4 regions of the Streptomyces sp. NPDC059743 genome follow, and region 1 is predicted to be linked to each of the others. Evidence: riboswitches for the same ligand, from Rfam matches in the RefSeq annotation. Region 1 holds a riboswitch; each other region holds the start of a gene.

Region 1 (4,206 bases):
GCCGAGGGGCTGCACGCCCGTCCCGCGTCCATCTTCGTCCGTGCCGCCACGGCCGCCGGCGTCCCGGTGACGATCGCGAAGGCCGACGGCAGTCCCGTCAACGCCGCGTCGATGCTCGCGGTGCTCGGTCTGGGCGCGCGCGGCGGCGAGGAGATCGTGCTGGCCTCCGACGCGGACGGCGCGGACGCCGCTCTGGACCGGCTGGCGAAGCTGGTCGCCGAGGGCCTGGACGAGCTGCCCGAGACGGTCTGAACCGTACGGGCCGCGAGAACGGCCCGGCCGTCATTTCGCACGACGGAGCCGCGGTGCGCTGAATTCGGCGCACCGCGGCTCCGTCGTTTTCGTGCGGGCAGCGGAGAATAGGCCGCGCTATTTCATTTCTTTGTATACGGCGAGAATGTTAAGTGCGAGCACTCGCGGTGTTTACAACATGTTGCGAAACCCTCACCTTTTCCCGGCCGCGCTCGGTACGCCGCAGCCGGTGCACCGCCGCCGCGCGCTCCGCGTGCAGGGCGGTCAGGGAGCGCGCGCGCTCCGCGTCGCCGCGCGCCACCGCGTCCACGATCGCGCCGTGCTCGGCCCAGGACTCCACGGGATGCGCGGGCTGGTCGACCACATACATCCAGGCAATCTTGTGCCGGAGCTGGGTGAGCGGAGCGGTGAGCGCCGGGCTGCCCGACGCCTGGGCGAGCGTCTCGTGGAACCAGGCACCGAGCGAGCGCAGATCCTCGCCCTGGCCCCGTCTGGCCCGCTCCTGGCCCAGTCTGACCAGGCCACGGAGCACCTTGAGATGGGCTTCCGTACGGCGCTGGGCCGCGCGCGCCGCGCCCAGCGGCTCCAGGAGCTGCCGTACCTCCAGCAGGTCGGCCGCCTCCTGGTCCGTGGGCTCGGCCACACACGCGCCGACATGGCGGCGGGTAGTCACGAAGCCCTCGGACTCCAGCGTGCGCAGGGCCTCGCGCACCGGGACGCGGGAGACGCCGTAACGCCGCGCGAGCTGCTCCTCGGTGAGCCGGCTGCCCCGTTCGAATACACCGGAGACAATGTCGTCGCGGATCGCCGTGCATACCGAGTGCGCGGGAATGCGCATGTCCGAACCTCCGACTTAATCCGCGCGAAACGCTGCCGATCGACGCCTGTTCCGTGACTCTATTGCAATCAACGCGGATTTCCGATGGGTGCCCGGAATCAATAGATATCTTTTGGCCAGCGCGGGCTTCCATCAGACGTTCACGGCTTTGGTCAGACGTTCACACCGTGTGCGCGCAGATAGGCGACCGGGTCCATGTCGGAGCCGTACTCCGGGCCTGTCCTGGCCTCGAAGTGGAGATGCGGTCCGGTCGCGTTGCCACTCGCGCCGGAGTGACCGATCCGCTGTCCCGACACGACGGTCCCGCCGACGGAGACGGCGATCGAGGAGAGATGGCCGTACTGGGTGTAGGTGCCGTCGGCCATCCGGAGCACGATGTTGTTGCCGTACGAGCCGCCCCAGCCGGCCTCGACAACGGTGCCCGCGCCGACGGCCAGGACCGGAGTACCGGACGCGGCGCGGAAGTCGACGCCCGAGTGGCTGCCGGAGGACCAGAGCGAGCCGCCGGTCCGGTAGCCGGTGGTGATGTACGAGCCGGCGACGGGAAGCCGGAAGGTGCTGAGGCGCCGGCGCTCGGCGGCGCGGGCCGCGCGCTGCTTCTCCGCGCGGATCTCCTTGGCACGGGCCTCGGCGGCCCGCCGGGCCGCGGCCTTCGCCCTGGCCCGCGCGGCGGCGTGGTGCTGGGCCTCGGCCTGGGCGTCGATCGCGTCGGCGAGCGAGTCACCGACGGTCAGGGCCTGGGCCAGCCCGGTCCGGCCAACGGCCCGGGTGTCCGGCTCGGCGGCGTGCGCCGGTGCGGCCAGGGCGCTGATGACACCGGTCGCGGTGAGCGTGGCGGCGCCGACGGCGCTCATACCTCTGCGAGTCCGACGGCTCCGGGCACGATGCTTCCCGGTGGCACGAGTAAACGCCATGTAGCGGCTGGTCCTTTCCTTCCTTCTCGCCTACCGGGTCAGCTGACGGGTTCGGAGCAGGAAGGTCTCCTACGGACGCCTCCGCGCGGGTGTGCGCCAAGGCGTCCGATTCACCCCGGGGACTGCGTGTGGGTCCCCGGCTCCCCAGGCTCGCGCCTGACGGGGACTCGGCGATGGCTGTCCGATGCCGCGGTCGCGGCGGGGTACTGGCGAACAGCCGGACCGACGCTAAGCGGCTCATCTTTCAATCACCAAATGGACAGGGCGTTTTGTAGCGCACACCACAGGGCAGACAGGCAACCTCCGCACTAAAGCGGACATATGAGGAAACCCCGGTGACGAGTGCCACCGGGGTTTATCTCACAGAAGGATTCTCTTTACCGGACTTACCGGGCCGACAGTCTTACCGGGCCGGCATCGGATCACTCGGCGAGCGATCAAAACCGGCCACCAATGACCGTTCGGTCAGTCGGACGGTCGGCAGGATCGGTCAGCCGGAGACAACCGTCACTTCTCCGATACCGAGAGCCGTGACCGGCTCCTTGATCTGCTCGGCGTCCCCGACGAGCACGGTGACGAGCCGGTCCACCGGGAAGGCGTTGACCGCCGCGGCCGTCGCCTCGACCGTGCCGGTCTCGGCCAGCCGGGCATAGAGCTGCGCCTGGAAGTCGTCCGGGAGGTGCTGCTCGACCTGGTCGGCCAGCGTGGCCGCGACGGAGGCGGCCGTCTCGTACTTCAGCGGCGCCACGCCCACCAGATTCTGGACGGCCACATCGCGCTCGGCGTCGGTGAGGCCCTCGGCCGCGAGCGTGCGCAGCACCGTCCAGAGGTCGTCCAGCGCCGGGCCCGTGGACGCGGTGTCCACGGAGCCGCTGATGGCGAGCATCGCGGCGCCCGTCGAACCGCCCGGCTCGGTGGGCGCGGAGGAGCGCAGCACCTGCCCGAAGGCCCGCACGCCGTAGGTGTAGCCCTTCTCCTCGCGCAGCACCCGGTCGAGCCGGGAGGTGAGCGTGCCGCCCAGACAGTAGGTGCCGAGCACCTGGGCGGGCCAGACACGGTCGTGCCGGTCCGGGCCGATCCGGCCGATCAGAAGCTGCGTCTGCACGGCTCCGGGCCGGTCCACGATCACCACGCGGCCCGTGTCGTCGGCGGTCACGGGCGGTACGGGACGCGGCGCGGCGGTGTCACCGGTCCAGGTGCCGAGAGTCTCCGCGAGCACCTCGTCCAGATCGACACCGGTGAGATCGCCGACGACCACGGCGGTGGCCGTGGCGGGACGCACATACGCCTCGTAGAAGGCGCGGACGGCCGAGGCGTCGATACGCTCCACCGTCTCCTCGGTGCCCTGGCGCGGCCGGGACATCCGTGAGGCGGCGGGGAACAGCTCCTTGGAGAGCTGCTTGGCGGCGCGGCGGCCCGGGTTGGCGGTCTCGTGCGGGATCTCGTCGAGCCGGTTCCGTACGAGCCGCTCGACCTCGCTGTCCGCGAAGGCGGGCGCGCGCAGCGCCTCGGCGAGCAGGCCGAGGGCCTTGGGCAGCCGGGAGACCGGGACCTCCAGGGAGATCCGTACTCCCGGGTGGTCGGCGTGCGCGTCGAGCGTGGCGCCGCAGCGCTCCAGCTCGGCGGCGAACTCCTCGGCGCTGTGCTTGTCGGTGCCCTCGGAGAACGCGCGCGCCATGATCGTGGCAACGCCGTCGAGTCCTTCGGGCTCGGCCTCCAGCGGAGCGTCGAGATTGATCTCGACGGCCACCACCTGCTGTCCCGGGCGGTCGCAGCGCAGCACCGTCAGGCCGTTGTCGAGCGCACCGCGCTCGGGCGCCGGGAAGGCCCAGGGCCTGGCCTCGCCGGCGGTCGGCTGCGGATGGAAGTCCATGGTCACGGCAGCGTCGCTCACTGGTCCGTCCCCTCGTGCTCGTCGGTCTCGTCGCCGGCCGTCCGCGCCGCGTCGGCGGCGTCCTCGGAGGCGAGCGGTTCGTACACCAGCACCGCCCTGTTGTCGGGGCGCAGCCGTGCCGCGGCGACGGCGCGCACCTCCTCCGCGGTGATGTCCAGCACGCGCGTGACGGCCGTCAGCGCGAGCTGCGGATCGCCGAAGAGCACGGCGAACCTGCACAGTTCGTCCGCGCGGCCGGCGACCGTACCGAGCCGGTCCAGCCACTCGCGCTCCAGCTGGGCCTGGGCCCGCTCCATCTCCTCGGCGGT
Region 2 (4,206 bases), on a different contig from region 1:
AGCAGCTCACCGACCGGCTCATCGACGGTTTCGCGGCGAAGGGCGAGGCGGATCTGATCCATGACTTCGCCTTCCCGCTGCCCATCTACGCGATCTGCGATCTGCTCGGCGTACCGGCCGAGGACCAGGACGACTTCCGCGACTGGGCCGGCATGATGATCCGGCATTCAAAAGCCGGCCACGGCGGCGGGCCGCGCGGCGGTGTGGCGCGGTCGGTCAAGAAGATCCGGGGATATCTGGCCGAACTCATCCACCGTAAAAGGGAGAATCCGGGCGACGATCTGATCTCCGGCCTCGTCCGGGCCAGTGACGACGGCGAGCATCTCACCGAGAACGAGGCCGCGGCGATGGCCTTCATCATCCTCTTCGCCGGTTTCGAGACCACCGTCAACCTGATCGGTAACGGCGTCCATACGCTGATGCGCCACCCGGAGCAGCGCGCCCGGCTTCAGCGGTCGCTCGACGCGGGCGAGACGGAGCTGCTCGCGACGGGTGTCGAGGAACTGCTGCGCCACGACGGTCCGGTGGAGCTGGCGACCTGGCGGTACGCCACCGAGCCGGTGACGCTCGGCGGGCAGCGGATCGCGGTGGGCGATCCCGTACTCGTCGTACTCGCCGCGGCGGACCGCGACCCGGAACGGTTCGCCTCGCCCGACACACTCGATCTCGCACGGCGTGACAATCAGCACCTCGGCTACGGGCACGGCATCCACTACTGCCTCGGCGCACCGCTCGCCCGCCTTGAAGGACAGACCGCTCTCGCGACGCTGCTGACCCGGCTGCCCGATGTGCGGCTTGCCGTGGATCCTGCCGATTTGCGCTGGCGCGGAGGGCTCATCATGCGTGGATTGCGCACACTTCCGGTGCAGTTCACGCCATTGTCCGGCTGATGGACCGCTGCCGGTTTCGAGGCCCGATCAGGAAGCTGCAACTGACGGACCGTCAGGAATGTGACTTTCACGTGATCTCCGCTGCATCGACTTGTGACAGACGTTCGAGTACCGCTACGTTCACCGACGACTCAGCAGCAACACGCCGTAGTCGAAACGACAGTCACACGGAAGGCAAGCGCATGCGCTCCGCGAACGGCCGACACCGCAGACCACGCCAGGCCCCCGCTCTGATCGTCGCCGCTGGGGTGACCGGGTCGGCGATCGCCATCCCGCTGTTCGCCGCCTCGGGCGCCAGCGCGGCGGACGCCTCCACCTGGGACCGTGTCTCCGAATGCGAGAGCGGCGGTATGTGGAGCGCGGACCTCGGCAACGGCTACTACGGCGGCCTCCAGCTCGGCCAGGAGACCTGGGACGCCTTCGGCGGCGGCGCGTACGCGGCCCGGCCCGACCTCGCCAGCCGTTCCCAGCAGATCACCGTGGCGGAGAAGATCCTCGAAGCGCAGGGCTCGAAGGTCTGGTCGAGCTGTGCGTCGGTCTCCGGGCTGACGGGCACCCTGCTGCCCGGTGTCGGTCTCGGAAGCGGCTCCGGCTCCGGCTCCGGCTCCACGGGAGCCTCGCAGGGCGACCAGGGCGCCGATCCGACGGGCAGTCCCTCCGGCGCTCCGGACGCCGAGCCCTCCGCTCCGGCCGACGGAACGGGCGTGCGGCCCGGCGAGCCGGTCCCTTCCGGTTCGGCCGGCACGCCCACGTCCGGAGCTTCCGCGGACGGCGCCGAGGGCACCGACGGGCTCGGCCTCGGTGGCACTGCCACCGGCGGTACGGAGTCGGCCAAGGGCAAGCACCGCGGTGAGGCCGCCCAGGAGGATGCCGTAACGGGCAATTCGGATGAAGGACTTGAATACGGTCGCCATGCCTCACGAGGTGACGGCCTGTCGCGCAGTACGGACGGCCTGCCGGATCGTACGGAATCGCCCGCTCCGGCGGAGGCCGATCAGCCCGCCGAGCGCAACTGGCTGGTCGCCGACGGGCAGAAGGTGCTCGGCGGGTGGCTGTAAGGCGTACGGGCCGATGGCTGTGAGGTGAGCGAGGGCGGCCGGTACCGGCCGCCCTCGGTGCGTTCTCGGTGTGTTCTCGCCGGCCGTGGCCCTGATCCCGCCCGTGGTCCCGGCCTTGATGCCGCCTTGATTCAATCCTTGGTCCAGCCCTTGGTTCAGCCCTTGATCCCGCCGTGAAGTGGCGCGGATTCAGAGGGTAGTTCGCGGTTCTATGTCCGCTTCTGTGCAAGTGAGACAAGGGTCTCTTTGTTGCAACTAGGGACTTTTGCCCTGTGCGTTGCCCTGCTTTCTGCTCCCACCAGCGGAAATGCGTAAACCTGGGCGGTGGGTAAGGGCGTTATTTCCCTGATGTCTCCTTTGAAGAACCGGCGGGCCTGTGATTACGGTCTGAACCGCTCGCACCGCGGGCCTCGTCGACCGTCACGCCGAATCCTGCCGTCGGTCGGGGGGAGTAGTCGTCGCGTCATGCGCCGAAGGCAGGAGCGGGGGACCCACGGTTTGTGCCGGCCCCGGCCGTCGAGAGACGGCCGACGACCGGCTCGGGGTGAAGCCGGATGCGCGAGCGTCCGGCCGGGCAACTCACTTGGCCCGAACCCGACAGCTCACCTCGTAGGCGTCGGTGAGGAGAGTTCCATGCCGCGTTCCAGCAAAGGTTCCAGCAAGGGCAAGCACCGCCGTCCCTCCCGCTCCGTGACCGCCCGCTATGCCACGCTCGCCGGAATCACCGGTGCCGCCGTCGCGGTCCCGCTGATCGGCGCCACCTCCGCCTCCGCCGCGACCGCCTCCGAGTGGGACCGGGTCGCCCAGTGCGAGTCCGGCGGCAACTGGTCCATCAACACCGGTAACGGGTACTACGGCGGCCTCCAGTTCAGCAGCTCCACCTGGGCCGCGTACGGAGGCACCGCCTACGCGGCCAGGGCCGACCTCGCCTCGAAGTCCCAGCAGATAACGGTCGCCGAGAAGGTGCTGGCCGGCCAGGGCAAGGGCGCGTGGCCCACCTGTGGCGTCAACCTCTCCAACGCCGCGTACGACGGTGGCTCGGCCGGCACAGGCTCCGGTTCCGGTACGGGCTCCGGTTCCGGCTCGGGCTCCGGGTCCGGTTCGAACTCCGGCGGCGGCTCTGATTCCGGTTCCGGTTCCGGTTCCGGTACACAGGACCAGGCCGCCCAGCAGCAGGCGCAGCCCCAGCAGCAGACCCGGCCCGCCCAGCCCAAGCGGCAGCAGGCGCAGCCCGCCTCGCGCGGCGAGAGCCGCGCCGCCACGGATGCCGCCACCGGCGCCGCCACCACGTTCAAGAAGGGCGACGGCGAGTACAAGGTCAAGTCCGGTGACAGCCTCTCCAAGATCGCCGCCGCGCACCAGGTCAAGGGCGGCTGGAAGAAGCTGTTCGAGCTGAACAAGGACATCGTCCGCGACGCCGATCTCATCTACCCGGGCCAGCAGCTCCATCTGACCTGACCTGACCTGACCCGACCCGACCCGACCCGAGCTGACCTGACTCGCCCGGCCCGGCGCGTGATCCCCGTACGCGCCGGGCCGCGGTCTGCGCCTGTCCGGGCGTACGCGAGGGATACGCAGGGAGGACTCAGGACGGACTCAGGACGGACGCGGAGGGTACTCGGAGCGGTGCTCAACACGGCACTCAAGGCGGTGCTCATCGGCGCGCCGAGGCGCTCGGGTGCTTGATCCGTCCCAGCGGGCGGGCACCGGCCGGCCGACGCCTCCGGGCCGGTTAGGCTCATGCCGCAAGGCCAATGAGACCCTGCACTCCAAGCGTCACATCCCAGAAGGAGATGCTCGTGCCGTCCATCGACGTCGTCGTAGCCCGGGAAATCCTGGACTCCCGAGGCAACCCCACGGTCGAGGTCGAGGTCGGCCTCGACGACGGCAGCACCGGCCGTGCTGCCGTCCCGTCCGGTGCCTCCACCGGTGCGTTCGAGGCCGTGGAACTCCGTGACGGAGACGCCAACCGCTATCTGGGCAAGGGCGTCGAGAAGGCCGTACTGGCCGTCATCGAGCAGCTCGGCCCGGAGCTCGTCGGCTACGACGCCACCGAGCAGCGCCTGATCGACCAGGCCATGATCGACCTGGACGCCACCGAGAACAAGGGCTCGCTGGGCGCCAACGCCATCCTCGGTGTCTCGCTCGCCGTCGCGCACGCCGCCTCCGAGGCCTCGGACCTCCCGCTCTTCCGCTACCTGGGCGGCCCGAACGCGCATCTGCTGCCCGTTCCGATGATGAACATCCTGAACGGCGGC
Region 3 (4,206 bases), on a different contig from region 1:
CGGAGCCCAGGCTCATATTGACGACCTTGGCGCCCTCGGCCGCGGCCCACTCCATGCCCGCGATGACCTGGGACTCGGTGCCGTAACCGTCGTTGCCGAGGACCTTGCCGATCAGCAGCCCGGCCTGCGGAGCGACGCCCTTGCGGCTGCCGCCGGACGCGGCGCCGCTGCCGCCGACCGTGGAGGCGACATGTGTGCCATGGCCGAAGACGTCCTCGGTGCCGCCGCTGCCGGAGAAGTCCTTGGCCTCGACGATCCGGCCCGTCAGATCGGGATGTGTCGTATCCGCGCCGGTGTCGAGGACGGCGACCTTGACTCCCTGGCCCCGGTAGCCGGCGTCCCAGGCGGCGGGCGCGTTGATCTGCGCCGTACTGCGGTCCAGGACGGCGTTCACCTTGCCGTCCAGCCAGATCCTGGGAGTCGCTCGCAGATCGCGGGCGGTCATGGTGTCCCCGGCCGGCGCGAGCGTGTGCCAGAACGTACCGAGATCGCCGCCGGGTATCCGCAGCGAGCGGGCGCCGATGCTCTCCAGCAGGCGCGAGGGTACGGAGTCGTCCTGGAACCCGGACAGGGAACGCAGGGTCTCGGCGGCCTGTGCTCCGGAGGCCTGTGTTCCTGCGGCTTGTGCTTCGGAGGGCTGGGCGACGATCAGCGGGAGCGAGTCGGTGTGGGCCTCGTCGTATCCCTGCGAGACGAGCGCGGTCACATCGAACAGTTCCCGGTCGAGTGTTCCCGCCGACACCAGGTCCGCAGCGTCGGACGGCAGTACGGACAGCCGGCCGTCCTGCTCGGCGGTCCGGAAGAGGATGCCGTCGCGGCCAGGACCGGGCTGGACCGAGGCCGAGCGCTTTCCGTCCGGGCCCGTGGTGAGCGTCACCCGGTCACCGGTGATCAGCCGTACCGTCGTGGGCGTGCCCACCGAGGTGGCGCCGGTCGAGTCGGCGGTGCCGACGGGCCCGTCGGTCACCGTGTCCCGGGCGGAGGGCCGGGCCGCGACCGGCGCCACGGCACCCACGGTCATCAGCAAGGCCATGGATACCGCCGCCGTCAGGCGGATACGTCTCATTTGTCCAGCCCTTTCGTTCAACTCCGCTGTCACGCGCTGTTGGACAGAATCTGGTAGGGCTGGAGCGGCTGTCACTGGTTCATGGGTGGCGTGGTTGAGACATGTCCCAACCACGCCACGGCCACGAACACCGGATCGGGCACGGGAAGTCGGCGGGACGGGACCTACCGGACAGGACTCACCGGACAGGACCTAATCGAGGAGGCGGGCGCGCAGCCGCTCACGTGTCTCGGGCGCGAGCCCCAGTCCCTCGGTGAGATAGGTGTCGGTGGTGCCCCAGGCCTTCTCGATGGTCTCGAAGGCCGCCGCGAGATACTCGGCGCGCGCGTCGAAGAGCGGGCTGAGCAGGTCCATCACCTCGGTGGACATTCCGGCGGGCGAATTGTCGCTGCGCCGGACCGGATAGCGGCGGTGCGGATCGTTCGACTTGAGATAGTCCGCCTCGATCGCCTCGGGCTCCACCCCGACCGCGAGCAGGGCCACGGCGACCGAGAGACCGGCCCGGTCCTTGCCCGCCGCGCAGTGCATGAGCGCCGGCATGCTGTCCTCGGCGAGGGCGTGCAGGACACGGCTGTGCTCGGCGGTGCGGTCCTTGATGATCGAGCGGTACGAGTCGGTCATCCGGGCCGCGGCCTTGCCGTCCGCGAGGAGCGAGCGGAGCTGGTCCAGATCGCCGTCCCTGACCATCCGCCAGAACTCGGCGCCGTCGGCCGGGTCGGTGAGCGGAATGTTCACATTGCGTACGCCGGGCAGCTCCACGTCCGCTCCGTCGAGCTTCAGATCGGCGGCATTGCGGAAGTCGAAGATCGTGTGAAGCCCGAGGGACGAGAGAAAGGCCGCGTCGGCCGCGGTGGCATTGGCGAGATGACCGCTGCGGAAGAGCCTGCCCGGCCGCACCTGCCTGCCGTCCGTGGTGGGCAGTCCTCCGACATCACGGAAGTTGCGCACGCCGGCCAGCTCGGGCTCTGTCGACGGGACCTGCTGCGTCACGGCCTGCTCCTCCGTGTCTGCCGTCGGCGCGGCTCGCCGACGCTGTCGACCTCTGACACTACGACATCTGTTCGTGTGGCAATCAGTTCGGCTGTCGGGAATCCGATGGGAGCATTCGGACATTATTCGCTGATAGATATCGCCCAAATGTGCATCTGTCCGTATTGGGTGATTCCTTATGTCCTGCCCCGGTCGCGGATGAGATGGGTTCCGGTCCGTGACCAGGATCATATCCGTGACGTTCCGTGGTGATGACATGTATTCGAATTCCTTGTCTGGAGCGGAGTTCGGAGGCCGTCGTCCACTCAGGGTGACCGGTAAAGCCGGGTTAAATGCGAGTGCGTCTTGTCGGTGGAAAAGGATCGCTTGTTCCGCTCGCCCCACTCGCCTACGTTCACCCTCAATCCGGACGGACCGCCGAATCCTGCCGCCGCCCGGAATTCGTATCGTCAAGCAACGCGTGGCAGGAGCGGGGGACCCAGGTAGTACGCCGGTCCGGAAACTCCGGAACGGCTTGGGGTGAAGTCGCGCGACAATCGCGACCGGGCATCTCCCGTCCGAACCCGACAGCTCACCTCGCAGGCGCCGGAGAGGAATTCGCCATGCCCGCGAAGGGTAAGCACCGCCGTCCCAAGGCCAACAACCCGGTATCGCGCGGATTCATAGCCGCCGGTACCGGCGGAGCCGCCATCGCACTTCCGCTCATCGGCGCCACCGGCGCGCACGCCGCCGTGAAGGCCGCACCGGCCACCGCGCCCGAGGCCGTCACCCAGCAACAGCTCGGCGTGGAGCAGACCGTCGTGGAGCACGTCGGCGCGAAGAAGGCCGGCGCCAAGAAGGGCGCCACCAAGACCCGGGTCTACACCGTGGTCGCGGGCGACTCCCTGTCGAAGATCGCCAAGAAGCAGCATGTCCACGGTGGCTGGCACAAGCTGTACGCGGACAACCGCGAGGCCGTCGGGCCGAACCCGTCGCTGATCCACCCCGGGCTGAAGCTGACCATCAAGGCGCGCGGCGCAGACCATACGCGTCCCGCGAAGCCGGCCGAGCCGACAGAGCCGTCCAAGTCTTCCGACAGCGCCTCGGACGACACCGGTGCCTCGGATCCGTCCACCACCACGCCGGCCGACACGCCGGAGCAGAGCAGCGGCTCCGGCTTCACCACGCCCGTCGACGATCCGCAGATCGGCACTCCGTACCGTGCCTCGGGCAGCAGTTGGGCCAGCGGCTACCACACCGGTGTGGACTTCCTGGTGGACACGGGCACCGAGGTGAAGGCGGTCGGCGCGGGCACGGTCGTGACGGCGGGCTGGGGCGGCTCGTACGGTAATCAGGTCGTCATCGAGCACAGCGACGGCCACTACTCGCAGTACGCCCATCTGTCCTCGATATCCGTCTCCGAGGGCGACACCGTCAGCGAGGGCCAGCAGATCGGTCTCTCCGGCGCCACCGGCAATGTCACGGGACCGCATCTGCACTTCGAGATCCGTACCGGACCGGAGTACGGCTCGGACATCGACCCGCTGGCGTATCTCCGCGATCAGGGTGTCAATATCTGAGGTACGGCACCGACTGAGGCATGGCGTCGTTCTTGCTGCGTTCTCCGTTCTCTGCTCTCCGCCCGGCACCGGTACTTCCGTGTCGGGCGGAGAGCGTTGGGCATATTCCCGCTTGGCCGAAAATTGACCGATGGTGTATCTCACGCCTGGTCAACCCTTCCTTACGGTCGCGTAGGTCACATCTGCGGGTGAAAGATGTGGTGTTGTGGCAGACGATTCGAGATCAAGAAGAAGAGGCGTATTCGGGTCGTACACGGCGATCGGTGACAGCTTCACGGAGGGCGTGGGCGATCCCGGACCCGATGGACGGTATGTCGGCTGGGCGGACCGGCTCGCGGTTCTGCTCGCCGATCGACTGGCTGACCAACTCACCGACCTGGTGACCGACGGTGCCGTCCCGGCCGGTCCTGCGGACACCGTGCACGGTGATTTCCGGTACGCGAATCTCGCCGTACGCGGCCGGCTCCTCGACCAGATCGTCACCGAGCAGATTCCCCGGGCCAAGGAACTCGCCCCCGATCTGGTGACCTTCTGCGGAGGCGGCAATGACATCATCCGGCCCGGCACCGATCCCGACGATGTCGCCGAGCG
Region 4 (4,206 bases), on a different contig from region 1:
GTTCTCGTTCGCCTGGGGCGCCTTCGCCGCCGCCCTGGTCGCGATCATCGCCAACACCTTCGCGATCCGGTGGATAGCCACCGCCACCGCCGACCCGGCCGGCGCGGAGTCCCTGGGCGTCACGGTGATAGCGCCGGTCGTGGAGGAGAGCGCCAAGGCCGCGGCGATCCTGCTGGTCTTCCTGTTCCGCAGACGGGACTTCACCGGGCTGGTCGACGGAGTCGTGTTCGCGGGCTTCACCGCCACCGGCTTCGCCTTCACCGAGAACATCCTCTATCTCGGCAGCGCCTTCGGCGAGGACCGGAGCGCGGGCAGCGCAGGCCTGGCCTCCATAACGGCGGCGACCTTCTTCGTACGGGTGGTGCTGGCGCCGTTCGCGCACCCGCTCTTCACCGTGCTCACGGGCATAGGCTTCGGCCTGGCGGCGACGGCGGCCCGCCACCAGAAGATCCGGCGGCTGGCCCTCCCGCCGCTCGGTCTGGCGCTGGCGATGGGTATGCACGCACTGTGGAACGGCTCGACGTCGCTCTTCGGCCCGTTCGGCTTCTACGCCGTGTACGCGGTGTTCATGGTGCCGGTCTTCGGGCTGCTGACCTGGCTGGCAATCTGGAGCAGACAGCGCGAGCTGCGTACGGTCTCGGCCGAGCTGCCCGCGTACGCGGCGGCGGGCTGGCTGCCTGCGTCCGCGCCTCAGGCGCTCTCCTCGATGCGGGCGCGCACGGTGGCGCGCGATTTCGCGGCCCGTACGTACGGACCTCAGGCGTCCAGATCGGTCGGCGAGTACGAGGCGTTCGCGACGTCCCTGGCGTTTCTGCGCCATGACGCCCAGCGCGGCAGGACCGGCCCGGACTTCGTGGAGCGCGAGCAGGAGCTGCTGCACCATCTCTGGGAACGCAGGGAGACGGCCGGGCCCGCGCTGACCTATGCCGCGCGGGCCACGGGCCGGGTGCCGGTGCCGCCGCCGTACATCGACTACGACGGCTACAACCCGTACCGCCAGTACTGACGACCTACTGCCAGCCAACGACCGGCCGAAGACCGACGGGACCGGCGGCCCAGGCGTCGGGGGGCTAGGTCCTGTCCGGCCGGTCTTCGTGGATCAGCCCGGGGCGTCCGGTGCGGTGCATCGCAAGGCGGAGGATTGCCCGTGTACTGGATGTACTCGGGCAACTCCGACAACGCGGCGAGGTGCCGTGCCGGGCGTTCCGGGCCCACGAAGACCGGCCGGACAGGGCCTAGCGCCGGAGCCGCCGGGGACGGGGACAGCGTGATGCCACGGGGATCAAGCCGAGGGCCGAGGAGCGCGGTCGGGCGGCGGCACTCAGGGAGTCACGCGGCGTGGCTCAGGGAGCCAGGCCCTTGCTGCGCAGCCAGCTCATGGGATCGACACCGGAGCCGCCCGCCGTGTGGACTTCGAGGTGCAGATGCGGCCCGGTCACATTGCCGGTCGCGCCGACCCGGCCGATGGTCTCGCCGGTGGTGACCTTCTGCCCGGCGGTGACGGTCATCGAGGACTGGTGGCAGTACCAGATCTCCGTACCGTCATCCAGCTCCAGGATGGTCCGGTAGCCGTACGAGCCCGACCAGCCGGCCGAGGTGACCGTGCCGCTGTGCACGGCCTTGACCGGCGTGCCCGTCGGAGCGGCGAAGTCCAGACCGGTGTGGTAGCCGGAGGACCACATGGAGCCGGACTCACCGTAGGTGGAGGTGATGGTGTACGAGGAGGTGGGAAGAGCGAAACTGGCGGCCAGCTTCGCGAGGCGCTCCGCCTCCGCCTTGGCCCTGGCCTCCGCCTCGGCCTTCTTCTTCGCCTCTTCGATCTTCTTCTCGGCCTCGGTCTGCTGCTTCTTGGCCAGTGCCGCGGCCTGCTCGGCCGCAGCGCGCTCCGCAGCCGCCTTCTCCGTGGCGTCGGCCTCGTTCTGCTGCTGCTCGGCCTGCTGGAGGATCCGGGCCCGCAGGGCCTCGCCCGCGTCCGTGGCGCCCTGTTCCGCGTCCGCCGCCGTCATACCGGCGGTGGTGAGCGGTGCGCTGGCCAGCAGATCCGGCTCGGCCTCGTCGGCCGCCAGCGATCCCATGCCCGGGAGCGAACCGGCGTCGGGAAGATTGTCCGTGATGGCGTCGGGCAGGGATATGGAGACCGCGGGCTTGTCCTGCGCGGTGGCCATACCGCCCGCGCCGACGGCGGCTATGACACCCACGCCGAGGACGGTGGAGCTACGGGCGAAGCCGTTGCGCTGCTTGCCGACGCGATGCCTGCCGCGTACCGGGCGTACGGACTCCTCGGTGGGATTCCACTCGCCCCATGCCCGCTCCGGCTCGGTGCCGAAGGAGGTGGTTTCGAAGGGGACCGTGGGGGCAGGCTGATTGGACGCCACTGAGGCGCACTCCTTTCCTTCCTTCTCGCCTACCGGGTTAGCTGACGGGTTCGGAGCAGGAAGGTCTCCTACGGTCGCCCTGAGCTGCGCAAGGCAGCAAAGAACTCCCGATTCACCCCAATTGGTGGTTCCCCGGTTCCCTTGCGGGATTCGGCGCGTGAGCACGGTGCCGACTCTTACGACGGCTGGGACGACCGCGCTGCGTTATCGAACGTTAATAGAGACCGGGCCCTTATTCCAAGCCGTTCCGGGTGATCATTAACAACTTCGCATCGGACACACCAGGGCACATGCATACGCAATCGGGCGAGCTGACTGCCTTTCAGCACGCCCGGCATACCTGACGGTATGTCAAATGTTATGCGGAGGGATACCTATCGATCACACACGGTGGTGACGGCCCGACGGACCGCGCGCGAGCACGCCCGGGACACGTGGGACGCCCGGAGCACAGGGATCGCGCGGGACATGCAGGACGCCCAGGACACGTCCGTCAGGGAACGAGTCAGGGCACGAGAGGTATCGTCCTGCGCCGTTCCGGCTCGACCTCCGTGGGCCGGTTCACCGCCAGCAGCGCCATGTCGTCCTGGCTCCCGCCGCCCGTGTGCAGCCGTACGTCGTCGATCAGCGCCTGGAGCAGTTCGTCGGGCCCTTGGAAGATCCGTCCGTCGAGCCGGTCGCGCGGCACATAGAAGACACCACGGGAATCACGCGCCTCGGAGAGTCCGTCCGTGTAGAAGAGCAGCGTCGATCCAACCGGGTACTTGGCCTGCTGGGCACGGTCCGGCCAGGCGCCCAGTTCGCTCATCCCGAGCGGCAGCGCGGGATCGCGCGTCTCCAGCATCCGTACCGCGCCGTTCTCGCACATCAGCAGCGGATCGGGATGCCCTCGGTTGACCAGCTTCACCACATCTCCGTCGTGCGGGATCTCGGCGAGCACGGCCGTGGTGAAGCCTTCGAACGCGTCCAGCCCGCCACGTCTGGTCCCGTCGCGCGTGAGAGCCCGCTCCAGCCGCTGCGCCACGCCCTCCAGCGAGCTCTCCTGTTCGGCGGCCTCCCGGAAGGACCCGATGACGACGGCCACCGCCTCGACCGCCTCAAGCCCTTTCCCCCGTACGTCCCCGACCACCAGTCGTACTCCGTACGGCGTGTCCTGTACGGCGAAGAGGTCGCCGCCGATGAACGCGCCTTCCTGGGCCGCCTCGTACCGCGCGGCGATACGCAGCCCGCCGATCCGTTCGGCGGGTCTCGGCAGCACCGCCCGTTGAGCGGTCTCGGCGATGATCCGGGCGGAGGCGAGCCGCTGCCCGCTGCGGCGCAGCACTCCGCTGATGTACAGCGCGAGGAGCGAGACGACCACAACGGTCAGCAGCTCGCTGAGCGCCTCCAGCGTCATGAGCGAGTTGGCGTAGAGATGCATCGCCAGCTCGAAGAGCAGCGAGGCGATGGCGACCAGCAGCGTGCCGATCAGCGGGTAGAACGGCGCGGCGACCAGCGGGGCCGCCGCGTAGAGTGGGGCGGCCGTGACACGTGTCGGAGTCAGGGAGTCGAAGATCACTCCGACGACGAGCACGAGCAGAGGCAGAACGCGGACCAGCCGCCGCCCGGTACGGACCCGGCCGCCCGAAACCGGCACCCCGTCACTCGACGTGAGACCGACCGTCTCGTCGGCCCGCCGACCGCTGCCGCTCAGGCACTCCCTGAGCCTCCTCAGCTTCCCCACCAGTGGTCACCTGCCCGGTTCCGCCTAGGGCTACGGACGGTACCGCGCCCCACCCAGGCTGGCCGCTGCCGTCCGCGGCGGCGACTCGCCGTCGGCCGAGTGGGCTAT

The links. Region 1 has a riboswitch for cyclic di-AMP ahead of ACFV6H_RS15060 (M23 family metallopeptidase). Riboswitches for the same ligand answer to the same signal wherever they lie in the genome.
Positions count from the first base shown of each region.
Region 2: another riboswitch for cyclic di-AMP. It lies ahead of ACFV6H_RS05315 (transglycosylase family protein); the one in region 1 lies ahead of ACFV6H_RS15060 (M23 family metallopeptidase).
Region 3: another riboswitch for cyclic di-AMP. It lies ahead of ACFV6H_RS07345 (peptidoglycan DD-metalloendopeptidase family protein); the one in region 1 lies ahead of ACFV6H_RS15060 (M23 family metallopeptidase).
Region 4: another riboswitch for cyclic di-AMP. It lies ahead of ACFV6H_RS21510 (M23 family metallopeptidase); the one in region 1 lies ahead of ACFV6H_RS15060 (M23 family metallopeptidase).

Region 1 covers NZ_JBHWGS010000007.1:116,826-121,031, reverse strand. Annotated here, with positions in the region: gene ACFV6H_RS15070 (HPr family phosphocarrier protein) at 1-252, shown strand, start outside; gene ACFV6H_RS15065 (GntR family transcriptional regulator) at 401-1,090, opposite strand; gene ACFV6H_RS15060 (M23 family metallopeptidase) at 1,243-2,004, opposite strand; cyclic di-AMP (ydaO/yuaA leader) riboswitch at 2,018-2,187, opposite strand; gene ACFV6H_RS15055 (M16 family metallopeptidase) at 2,495-3,877, opposite strand; gene ACFV6H_RS15050 (pitrilysin family protein) at 3,895-4,206, opposite strand, start outside.
Region 2 covers NZ_JBHWGS010000002.1:478,439-482,644, forward strand. Annotated here, with positions in the region: gene ACFV6H_RS05305 (cytochrome P450) at 1-890, shown strand, start outside; gene ACFV6H_RS05310 (transglycosylase family protein) at 1,073-1,948, shown strand; cyclic di-AMP (ydaO/yuaA leader) riboswitch at 2,407-2,579, shown strand; gene ACFV6H_RS05315 (transglycosylase family protein) at 2,582-3,406, shown strand; gene eno (phosphopyruvate hydratase) at 3,742-4,206, shown strand, end outside.
Region 3 covers NZ_JBHWGS010000003.1:351,407-355,612, reverse strand. Annotated here, with positions in the region: gene ACFV6H_RS07355 (S8 family serine peptidase) at 1-1,066, opposite strand, end outside; gene ACFV6H_RS07350 (tyrosine-protein phosphatase) at 1,259-2,056, opposite strand; cyclic di-AMP (ydaO/yuaA leader) riboswitch at 2,462-2,654, shown strand; gene ACFV6H_RS07345 (peptidoglycan DD-metalloendopeptidase family protein) at 2,659-3,615, shown strand; gene ACFV6H_RS07340 (SGNH/GDSL hydrolase family protein) at 3,821-4,206, shown strand, end outside.
Region 4 covers NZ_JBHWGS010000011.1:293,800-298,005, reverse strand. Annotated here, with positions in the region: gene ACFV6H_RS21515 (PrsW family intramembrane metalloprotease) at 1-1,006, shown strand, start outside; gene ACFV6H_RS21510 (M23 family metallopeptidase) at 1,344-2,375, opposite strand; cyclic di-AMP (ydaO/yuaA leader) riboswitch at 2,387-2,541, opposite strand; gene ACFV6H_RS21505 (PP2C family protein-serine/threonine phosphatase) at 2,881-4,011, opposite strand.